Linked DNA regions of Magnetospirillum sp. XM-1. The protein of the gene in region 1 interacts with the protein of each later gene in a pairwise test. Links are inferred from orthologs where the notes say so. Each region holds a gene or a part of one and is shown in the gene's direction. Other genes may lie near its edges.

Region 1 (7,581 bases):
CCGGCATGAAGGTGAATGGCCCGGCCGTCGCGGCAAGGGTGAAAGTTGGTCAGGGGATAGGCGATGTCGGTATAGGGCACGGGATAGCCGCGCCGGGTCATCAGCAGAACGGATTCCAGGGAGATGGCGGCGGCTCCGGCATCGACCGTGACCCGTTGCCGGCGGCCGCTGCGGCGGCGCCAGATTTCGGCGATGGCCGCGCTATGGGCGGCCAGGACCGCCGCCGCCGCCTCGCCCACCCGATGGGTGGTGGGGAAATACGGGTCGCTGCCGGTGATCTCGATGGCGCCGCCGGGCCGTTCCTCCAACCCACCCAGGGTCAGAAGCTCATCGAGGGCGCCGGCGCTGGATGAAGGGCTGATCCTGGATATCTGGGCTGATGAAAAACAACCTTTCATAGCTCTATTCTCATAGTTGAAATTGTTGAGCGCATGACAAAAGATACACCTCCTTAGAAGGGTGTGGAAGCGCGTTGAGGTCATACTCTGTCGAGAAACGTCATACAGGGATACAATGTGTACCCGCATGGCTGCCGGGATGATTGATGGCAGGAACCATCTTCCACCGGAGCGGCATGAACCGCTCCGGTGATGCTCACGCCGTCACGACATGGTCAGTAGGCGTAGCCGATCTTCAGCATGGTCAGCCAGTTGTCGGCGCTCGACGCGCCGCCCACCCGTTCGTCGCCGGCCCACTGATAGCGGCTTTCCAGGCCGATCATCAGCTGGCCCGCCGTGTAATAGGCGCTGGCGCCCAGTTGGGCCGTCAGCATGTCGGGGCTGGGACCCGTATCGCTGTGGGTGAAGGCCCAGCCGATTCCCGGTCCACCGCCGATCCACATGTTGTCGATGATGGGGATCATGTAGTGGGGGTTGAATTCCAGGGTCTGGAGCTCAAGTCCGCCATGATCGAAGCGGTTGTAGCTGAACTGGTCGCGGATCTTGCCATAGGGCAGCTGGATCAGCGGATCGTCGATGGCGATCTCGAAGCCGCCGGCCAGGCCGCTGCCCACGGAGGAATCGGGAACCAGAACCCCCATCTTGAGGGCCACGGTGGTGTTGGGGGACCAGCCGGGCTGCGAAGCTGCCGGAATGGCCCATTCGCCGCCCCAGGCGGGCAAGGCGATGGCCGTCAGGGCGAGGGTGGCGGCGAGGAGAAGACGTTTGCGCATGGCGGACCTCCCTGACTTGGGTGGAACGCGCTCTTAATGGATCGAGTCTGGGCCTTGGCCGCCCACGCTTCAATGAACCGCCTCACACAGCCGCATTGCAGGAATAGCGGGACAGGCGTTGCGTCGCCCGGTGGGTTCGGCCACACTCCGCCCCATGTCCGATCCCTTCGCCCTTGACGACGAGGCGCCCTCCGCGCTGTCTTTCCCCCGTGCATCCGGTCCCCGGCCGGTGCCGCTGGACGCCCCTTGGCTGAAGGGGCTGAACCCCGAGCAGTTCCAGGCGGTGACCACCACCGACGGGCCGGTGCTGGTGCTGTCGGGGGCCGGCACCGGCAAGACCAAGGTGCTGACGTCGCGTCTGGCCCACATCCTGGCGTCGGGCCTGGCCCAGCCCTGGCAATGCCTGGCGGTGACCTTCACCAACCGCGCGGCGCGCGAGATGAAGGAGCGCGTCGGCCAGCTGGTCGGCCCGGTGGCCGACGGCATCTGGCTGGGCACCTTCCATTCGCTGTGCCTGCGCATCCTGCGCTCCCATGCCGAGGCGGTCGGGCTTTCCGGCGATTTCACCGTGCTGGACGCCGACGACCAGATGCGGGTCTTAAAGCAGGTGATGGCCGACGCCCATGTGGATGCCAAGGCCACGCCACCCCAGGGACTGATGGCCACCATCCAGCGCTGGAAGGACCGCGCGGTCACCCCCGACAAGGCGGCGGCCGACGGGGGCGCCGAGGGCCAGGCCAAGGCGCTGTACCGCGCCTACCAGGAGCGGCTCAAGGCTCTCAACGCCTGCGATTTCGGCGACCTGCTGCTGCATGTGCTGACCGTGTTCCTGTCCGACGCGGAAGCCCTGGCCCGCTGGCAGGGCCGTTTCCGCTACCTGCTGGTGGACGAATACCAGGACACCAACGTGGCCCAGTATCTGTGGCTGCGCCTGTTGGCCCAGACCCATCGCAACATCTGCTGCGTCGGCGACGACGACCAGTCCATCTATTCCTGGCGCGGCGCCGAGGTGGGCAACATCCTGCGCTTCGAGAAGGACTTCCCCGGGGCCAAGGTGGTGCGCCTCGAAAGCAATTACCGCTCGACCCCCCACATCCTGGCGGCGGCCTCGGCCCTGATCGCCAACAATGCCGGGCGGCTGGGCAAGACGCTGCGCCCCGGTCTGGCCCATGACGATTCCGCCATCGAGAAGATCCGCACCATGGCGGTGTGGGACGGCGAGGCCGAGGCGCGCCTCGTGGTCGAGGAGATCGAGGCGCTGCAGCGCAAGGGCGAGAAGCTGTCCTCCATGGCCATCTTAGTGCGCGCCGGCTTCCAGACCCGCGAGTTCGAGGAACGGCTGATCACCACCGGCATTCCCTATCGCGTCATCGGCGGACCGCGCTTCTACGAGCGGCTCGAGATCCGTGACGCCATGGCCTATCTGCGCCTGGTGGTCTCGGCCTCGGACGGGCTGGCCTTCGAGCGGATCGTCAACACGCCCAAGCGCGGTCTGGGCGAGGCCGCCATCCAGACCATCCACCTTGCCGCCCGCGCCGAGCAGGTGCCGCTGCTGGAGGCCGCCCGCCGGCTGACCGGCACCGACGAGTTGAAGCCCAAGCCGCGTCAGGCCCTGGCCAAGTTCGTCGAGGATGTGGACCGCTGGCGCTCGCTGCTCGATTCCATGCCCCACGCCGAGCTGGCCGCCACGATCTTGGACGAATCCGGCTATGTGGACATGTGGAAGGCCGACAAGTCGGCCGACGCGCCGGGCCGGGTGGAGAACCTGAAGGAACTGGTGGCGGCGCTGGAGGAATACGATTCGCTGCCCAGCTTCCTCGAACACGTGGCCCTGGTCATGGAAAACGATTCCAAGGCCGAAGCCGACAGCGTGGTGATCATGACGCTGCACGGGGCCAAGGGGCTGGAATTCGATTCGGTGTTCCTGCCCGGCTGGGAGGAGGAGGTCTTCCCCCATATCCGCGCTCTGTCCGAATCCGGCACCTCCGGGCTGGAGGAGGAGCGTCGCCTGGCCTATGTGGGGCTGACGCGGGCCCGCAAGCGGGTGCTGGTCACCTTCGCCGCCAACCGCCGCATCTACAACCAGTGGAAATCCCAGCTGCCGTCCCGCTTCGTCGAGGAACTGCCCGAGTCCCATGTGGAACGCTCGGGCGAGCGCGGGCTGTACGGCGGCGGGCTGGCGGAATCCAAGGCGGCCTGGAACGATCCCGCCTGGAGCCGTGCCCGCTTCGGCCAGCCCCGTGCGGCCGCCGCGCCCACCGCCTGGAGCCAGCCCAAGGCCCGTCAGAGCGAAGGCGGCTTCAAACCGGGCCAGCGGGTCTTCCACGACAAGTTCGGCAACGGCACCGTGCTGTCGCTGGACGGCAACAAGCTGGAGATCGCCTTCGACAAGGCGGGAACCAAGAAGGTGCTCGACAGTTTCGTTTCGGCGATTTGATCCTTTCGGAGTGATTTTGATGCCCCCCGTTTTCCCCGACATCTGGCGCCTGCGCCTCACCGTTTCCATGGAGACCCTTCCGGTGTTCGAGGAGGTGTTCGAGCGCCACGCCGAGGCGGTGACCATGTTCATGGAGGACCGCTCGGGCATCTCGGACGGCGAGTGCGACTGGTTCCTGGAGGGCTTCTCGCGCACGCCGCCCGACCGGACCGCCATCGTCGCAGGCCTGTCCGCCGTGGCCGCCGCCAACGGCATCGACGTCCCGCCGTTGGGCATCGAGATGCTGCCCAACGTGGATTGGGTGCTGGAGAACCTGCGTGATTTCCCCCCCATCGCCGCCGGCCGCTTCTTCGTCCACGGCTCCCACTGGGACGGCAAGCCGCCGGTGGGCTCCATCGGCATCGAGATCGACGCCGGCACCGCCTTCGGCTCGGGCGAGCACGCCACCACGCGGGGCTGCCTGCTGGCCCTGGATTCCCTGGTCAAGAAGCACCGCCGCCGGGCCGTGCTTGATCTGGGCTCCGGCTCGGGCATTCTCGGCATCGCGGCGGCCAAGTGCTGGGCCTCCATGGTGGTCTGCACCGATATCGACCCCTCGGCGGTCAAGGTCCTGGCCGGCAATGCCGCCAATAACGGTGTGGCCCGCTTCGTCACCGCCGTGGTCAGCGACGGCTACCGCAATCCGGTGGTGGGGCGCGGCAAGCCCTACGACCTGATCTTCTCCAACATCCTGGCGCGACCGCTGTGCCGCTTCGCCCCCGATCTCGCCACCCATCTGGCGCCCGGCGGGCTGGCGATCCTGTCGGGCTTGCTGGAGCGCCAGGAGCGCATGGTCATGGCCAATCACGAGCGCCAGGGCCTGACCCTGAAGCAGCGGATCGTCATCGACGGTTGGGCAACCCTGGTGATCGGACGCTGATCTCCGGTTCATACCTTAGACCGTAAGACATAGTGTCTATGACCTGAGATTCAGCCATAGGGCGACTTACCTGTCCTCAGTGATTTCCCGATTCGGGGAGGGGGACATGCCCATGTTTCGCCTGTCGCTGAAGATCCGGATTTTCGCCGCCGTCGGGCTGGTCGGGCTCGCCGCCATCGCCATGGCCCTGGTGGGCATCCGCTCCATGGCCACCTATCACCAGCATGTGATGGAGATGCAAGGCGCATCCCAGCGCGCGGTGATCGGCGAGAGGGTCAACGGGCTGATCAACGCCGTGGTGATGGATTCACGCGGCATCTACATGAGCCGGGACGCCAAGGAAGTGGAGAAATACGCTCCGCCTCTCCTCAAGAACGTCGCCGAGATCAACCGGCTGATGGCCGAGTGGACCGCCCTGGTCCCCGAGGCGGAGCGAAGCGCCTTCAAGCCGGCGATCGAGCATGCCGCCCAGTTCGCCGCCTTCCGCACCGAACTGGTGCGCCTGGGGCGCGAGGTCGGCGCGCCCCAGGCCCGGGTCTTCGGCGACAACGACGCCAACCGCGCCAACCGCCAGGAGCTGAACAAGCAGATCGAGATCCTGGCCTCCGCCAACGCCGCCCGGGTGGTCGAAGTGGTCAAGGGCCTGGACGATTTCTACGAAAGCCGCCTGCAGGCCATGGTGTGGCTGGCGGTGCTGGGACTGGCCGCCGGCATCGGCTGGGCGGCGTGGACCGCCTTCCGCCGGGTGTCGCAGCCCATCAACCGCCTGACTGAAACCATGCGGGACCTGGCCGGAGGGAATCTTTCGGTCAACATCCCCTCGGTCGAGGCCCATGACGAACTGGGCGAGATGGCGCGCGCGGTCCGGGTGTTCCGCGACGCCATGCGCGAGGCGGAAGCCTTGCGCGCCGCCCAGGAGCAGGAGCGGGACGCCGCCTTCGCCGAGCGCGTCGCGGCGCTGCAGAACATGGCCGAGACGGTGGAACTGGAGACCCGCGCCGCCGTCGAGCAGGTGGCCAGCCAGACCTCGCTGATGGCCGACAACGCCGGCCAGATGGCGCAATCGGCCGGCGCGGTGGGCGGCAGCAGCCAAAGCGTCGCCGCCGCCGCCACCCAGGCGCTGTCCAACGCCCAGACGGTCTCGGCCGCCGCCGAGCAATTGTCGGCCTCCATCCATGGCATCGGCGAGCAGATCGCCACCGCCAACCGCGTCACCGGCGGGGCGGTGGCCGCCGCCGACAAGGCCCAGGACACCATCGTCCGCCTGTCGGCGGCGGTGAACCGCATCGGCGAGGTCGCCAACCTGATCCAGAGCATCGCGTCGCAGACCAACCTGCTGGCCTTGAACGCCACCATCGAGGCGGCCCGGGCCGGCGAGGCGGGCAAGGGCTTCGCCGTCGTCGCCAACGAGGTCAAGAACCTCGCCAACCAGACCGCCAAGGCCACCGAGGAGATCTCGGCCCAGATCGGCGAGGTCCAGGCCAGCACCGCCGAGGCCGTCGCCTCGGTGGGCGAGATCACCGGGGCCATCCAGGAGGTGGAGGGAGTCTCGGTCAGCGTGGCCGAAGCCATCCGCCAGCAGAACGCCGCCACCCAGGAAATCGCCCGCAACATCACCGAGACCACCCGCGCCGCCCAGGAGGTGGCCCAGCGTATCGCCGAAGTCTCGGAGGAAGCGGGCGCCACCGGCGAACGCGCTGCCCGGGTCAACGCCATCTCGCTGGACGTGGCCCATTCCATCGAGGCGCTGAAAAGCGTCATCGTCCGGGTGGTGCGCACCGCCACCAAGGAGGTCGACCGCCGCAATTCCCCGCGCTACGCCCTGGGCGTCAAGGGGTCGGTGGATATGGACGGCCAGGAGGTGCCGGTGGTGTTCGACGAGGTGTCCGAACAGGGCCTGACCATTCAGGGCGACGTCTGTCCGGTGGGCAAGGGCATGCGGGTCAAGGTGCGCATCGAGGGCTGCTCGGTGGCGCTGTCCATGGTCGGTCGCGAATGCGAGAACGGACGTCTGCACGGCAATCTCGAACTCAGCCCCGATGTGGAAGGCCGCTGGCAGGAGGAGTTCCAGCGCCTGATCGCCGGACGCCGGCCCATTCGGGACGCGGCCTGATCGGGCCGGAGCGGAAAAGCGTCAGTTTCCGCTCCAATCAGGCACGTTTCGTCGCGAATTGTGGAAAGGTTGGACATGCGCGGTCTTGATGAGTATCAAGAGCGCGGGGGATAGGGCGTCGACCTGATGTGTTCTGGGGGGAAATGGACGACGTGACAATCAAGGCCAGGATCAGCATCACCCGCGTGGTGTTTCTGCTGTCTCTGACGGCCACCGTGCTGGCGCTGGGGGTGGTCGTCCTCATATCGGGACACGTGCGCGAAAAGTCGGTGCACGACCTTGCCCGCGACGAGGCGCGCCAGACCTCGACCCTGGTGTTCGAGACCCTTTACGCCGCCATGCGCAAGGGGTGGAGCAAGGACGAGATCAACGAGGTGATCACCCGTCTGCAGGACGCGCTGCCGGACCTGTCGATTCACGTGATCCGCGGCAAGCCGGTGATCGAGCAGTTCGGCGAGATCGGCAACGACGCCAGGCTGGTCAGCATCGATCCCATGCTGCGCGAGGTGTTCTCCACCGGCAAGGAGACGCTGCTGCCCAGTCCCACCGGCATCCGCTACCTCTATCCCCTGATCGTCAAGGAAGAGTGCCTGGCCTGTCACACCATGGCCAAGGTGGGCGACATCAACGGCGTCATCGACATCGTCTATCCGGTGCATGCCCTGAAGGTGTCGCTCGACTACGTGCTGAACACCGTGCTGGCCTATTTCTTCGCCATCCTGCTGCTGCTGTCGGTGGCGCTGTATTTCAAGCTGAAGATCTTCGTCGCCAAGCCCATCACCAACATGGTCTCGCTGATGCAGGAGATCATCTTGCACACCGACCTGTCGCGCCGGGTGGAGACCAACGGCATCATCTCCGAAGTGGCCGACCTGTCCGACTACTTCAACAGGCTGCTGCGCACGGTGGAGGACTACCAGCACCGGCTGGAAGACCTGTCC
Region 2 (3,494 bases), 2.6 Mb from region 1 along the record:
CCAAGATCGTCGAGTAAATCTCTCGATCCGGCCTTGGCCACATCGCTTCGGCGGTGTTGCCAAGGCCGTCGAGTGTCTGTATAAGGCGTGGCTCCGGTCATGCCGGGTCTGATCCTGGTCCCTGTCTCAGGGGCCGGTGAAGGCTGCAGGAGTGTAGCTCAACTGGTAGAGCACCGGTCTCCAAAACCGGGGGTTGGGGGTTCGAGCCCCTCCACTCCTGCCAACTTTCGACTGTAGAGATATGGCAAAAACGTCTCCGGCCCTTTTCTTCAAGCAGGTTCGCCAGGAAGTCGCCAAGGTTACTTGGCCGACCCGGCGCGAAACCACCGTCTCCACCGGCATGGTGTTCATGATGGTGGTGATCGCCGCCGTCTTCTTCCTGGTCGTTGACCAGATTTTCGCCATGAGCGTGAAGCTCCTGTTCGGTCTGGGAGGCTGAGGACGAGATGGCTACCGCCCGCTGGTACGTGATTCACGTCTATTCCGGCTTCGAGAAGAAGGTCGCCCAGTCCATCCGCGAGCAGGCGGAACAGAAGGGCATGGCCGAGGCTTTCGAGCAGGTTCTGGTGCCGACCGAGGAAGTGGTCGAGGTGCGCCGTGGCGCCAAGGTGAACGCCGAGCGCAAGTTCTTCCCGGGCTATGTCCTGGTGAAGATGGATCTCACCGACGACACCTGGCACCTGGTCAAGAATACACCCAAGGTCACCGGCTTCCTGGGCGGCAAGGGCCGCCCCGTGCCGATCACCGAGCGGGAAGCCGAGCGCATCATCAAGCAGGTGCAGGAAGGCGTCGAGCGCCCCAAGCCCTCCATCACCTTCGAGGTGGGAGAGCAGGTGCGGGTCTCGGACGGCCCCTTCACCTCGTTCAACGGCCTGGTCGAGGAAGTCGACGAGGAGAAGGCCCGCCTCAAGGTGGCGGTGTCGATCTTCGGTCGCTCCACCCCGGTCGAACTGGAATACTCTCAGGTCGAAAAGATCTGAGGGACGTGACCGGAAGCCGCCCCGCCGGACAGGCGCGGGCGGCACCGGTGCTTTTTGTTTTCCGCATCCGGATGTCCGGACGCGGTTTGGAGGGCGGGAGGCGCGCCAACGCCGTACCGCCAACTCTGGTGACAGAGAGAGGATTGTGACATGGCAAAGAAGATCGTGGGCTACGTTAAGCTCCAAGTCCCGGCCGGCAAGGCGAATCCCTCGCCGCCGATCGGTCCCGCGCTGGGTCAGCGCGGCCTGAACATCATGGAATTCTGCAAGGCCTTCAACGCCCAGACTCAGACTCTGGAGCCCGGCATGCCGATTCCGGTGGTGATCACCGCCTATTCCGACCGTACCTTCACCTTCGTGACCAAGACCCCGCCGGTCAGCTACTTCCTGAAGAAGGCCGCCGCGGTGTCCAAGGGCTCGACCACCCCCGGCAAGGGCGGCACGGTCGGCGAAGTGACCATGGCTCAGATCCGTGAGATCGCCGAGAAGAAGATGGCCGATCTCAACGCCAACGACGTCGAGGCCGCGTCCACGATGATCGTCGGTTCCGCCCGTTCCATGGGCCTCAAGGTGGTGGAGTAAGCACATGGCTCGCGAAGGAAAGCGCCTGAAGTCGGCCTATGCCGATATCGACCGCGACAAGTTCTACAGCCTCGCCGATGCGGTGAAGGCCATCAAGACCCGTGCCGTCGCCAAGTTCGACGAGACCATCGAGATCGCGCTGAACCTCGGCGTCGATCCCCGTCACGCCGACCAGATGGTCCGCGGCGTGGTCGAGCTGCCCCACGGCACCGGCAAGACCGTGCGCGTCGCCGTGTTCGCCAAGGGCGACAAGGCCGAGGAGGCCCGCAAGGCCGGCGCCGACATCGTCGGCGAGCAGGATCTGTTCGAGTCCTGCAATGCCGGCAACATGGATTTCGACCGCGTCATCGCCACTCCCGACCTGATGGGTCTGGTGGGCCGTCTCGGTAAGGTGCTGGGCCCGCGCGGCCTGATGCCCAACCCGAAGCTGGGCACCGTGACCGTCAACGTGGCCGAGGCCGTCCGCGCCGCCAAGGCCGGTCAGGTCCAGTTCCGCGTCGAGAAGGCCGGTATCGTTCACGCCGGCATCGGCAAGGCCTCGTTCTCGGAAGAGAAGCTGGCCGAGAACGTCAAGGCGTTCGTCGATGCCATCAACAAGGCGAAGCCCCAGGGCGCCAAGGGCACCTACCTCAAGAAGGTGTCCATCAGCTCGACCATGGGCCCGGGCGTCAAGCTCGACGTCGCCACCCTGGCCTAAGGCCGGGGGACAAAAGGTTTCCCCGACCCGAGAGGGAAGGGGAGAAGGCGGAAGTTCCCTTTAAGGGGACTTCCAACCTGTCCGAGACCGTAGGTGCCCCGTCAAAGGGGCTTGAAGGGGTTCCCCGCCTGCGCAGACAGAGGTCAAAGAACGCTTCCGGTTCCCTTTTCGGGGGGATCGGCACGGCTTGAAGCTTCTGGGACAGGCCACCGGCCTTGCCGGGTGGTTCGCCACCCGACCAGGCCATGGGCAATGGACCGGAACCAGCCGCCATGATGGCGGGGACGTTTCGGCTCTATGTTTGGAGACGAAAGTGGACCGGACACAAAAGACAGAGTGGGTCGGCTCGCTGCAGGGAACGCTCGGAGACGTCGGGCTGGTGGTCGTCACCCATTATTCGGGTCTGACGGTCGCCGAGATGACTGATCTGCGCGGGAAGATGCGTGCGGCTGGCGCCACCTTCAAGGTGACCAAGAATCGTCTCACCAAGCTCGCCCTTGTGGGTACCGAGTTCGAGTCCATCGCCGACCTGTTCGTCGGGCCGACCGCCATCGCCGTTTCGCGCGATCCGGTCGCCGCCGCCAAGGTCGTCGCCGACTACGCCAAGACGAACGACAAGCTCAAGATCCTCGGTGGATCGCTGGGCCCGAATCGTCTGGACGTGGACGGCGTCAAGGCGCTCGCCACGCTGCCGTCGCTCGACGAACTGCGTGCCAAGCTGCTCGGCATGATTTCGACCCCGGCCACCCGTATCGCCGGCGTTCTTCAGGCGCCCGCAGGCCAGTTGGCCCGCGTCCTGAAGGCCAAGGCGGACAAGGACGCCGCGTGAGATTTTTGAACCAATCCCAAGCTTCAAGCTTTTACTAGGAGTGTTTTAAATGGCTGATCTTGCCAAGCTGGTTGACGACCTGTCCGCCCTGACCGTTCTCGAGGCCGCCGAGCTCTCGAAGATGCTGGAAGAGAAGTGGGGCGTTTCCGCCGCCGCTCCGGTGGCCGTCGCCGCCGTTGCCGCCGGTGCCGCTGCCCCGGCTGCCGAAGAGAAGACCGAGTTCGACGTGATCCTCGCCGACGCCGGCGAGAAGAAGATCAACGTCATCAAGGAAGTCCGCGCCATCACCGGCCTGGGCCTGAAGGAAGCCAAGGATCTGGTCGAGGCCGCTCCGAAGCCCGTCAAGGAAGGCGTGGCCAAGGACGAAGCCGAGAAGATCAAGAAGGTTCTGGAAGAGGCCGGCGCC

What was found. The genes of interacting proteins can lie anywhere in the genome.
Region 2: the proteins of XM1_RS21375 (region 1) and rplK interact in binary tests that used the Escherichia coli proteins (3 or more experiments, as listed by UniProt). The link is inferred for Magnetospirillum sp. XM-1 from one-to-one orthologs.

Annotation. Positions count from the first base shown.
Region 1 is NZ_LN997848.1:4,670,483-4,678,063, reverse strand. The notes cover bases 2,668-5,577. They hold XM1_RS21375 (50S ribosomal protein L11 methyltransferase), read left to right. Parts: upstream 2,668-3,627; coding sequence 3,628-4,527; downstream 4,528-5,577. Other genes in these bases: XM1_RS21370 (methyl-accepting chemotaxis protein), read left to right, coding at 4,634-5,577; XM1_RS21380 (ATP-dependent helicase), read left to right, coding at 2,668-3,608. Also shown: XM1_RS21390 (CoA transferase), read right to left, coding at 1-398; XM1_RS21385 (hypothetical protein), read right to left, coding at 614-1,171; more of XM1_RS21380, read left to right, coding at 1,326-2,667; more of XM1_RS21370, read left to right, coding at 5,578-6,640; XM1_RS21365 (bifunctional diguanylate cyclase/phosphodiesterase), read left to right, coding at 6,784-7,581. UniProt on the Escherichia coli protein: Methylates ribosomal protein L11.
Region 2 is NZ_LN997848.1:2,084,537-2,088,030, forward strand. Bases 1-2,846 are described here. They hold rplK (50S ribosomal protein L11), read left to right. Parts: upstream 1-1,130; coding sequence 1,131-1,562; downstream 1,563-2,846. Other genes in these bases: tuf (elongation factor Tu), read left to right, coding at 1-17; secE (preprotein translocase subunit SecE), read left to right, coding at 242-439; nusG (transcription termination/antitermination protein NusG), read left to right, coding at 447-980; rplA (50S ribosomal protein L1), read left to right, coding at 1,567-2,259; rplJ (50S ribosomal protein L10), read left to right, coding at 2,573-2,846. Outside these bases: more of rplJ, read left to right, coding at 2,847-3,088; rplL (50S ribosomal protein L7/L12), read left to right, coding at 3,138-3,494. UniProt on the Escherichia coli protein: Forms part of the ribosomal stalk which helps the ribosome interact with GTP-bound translation factors.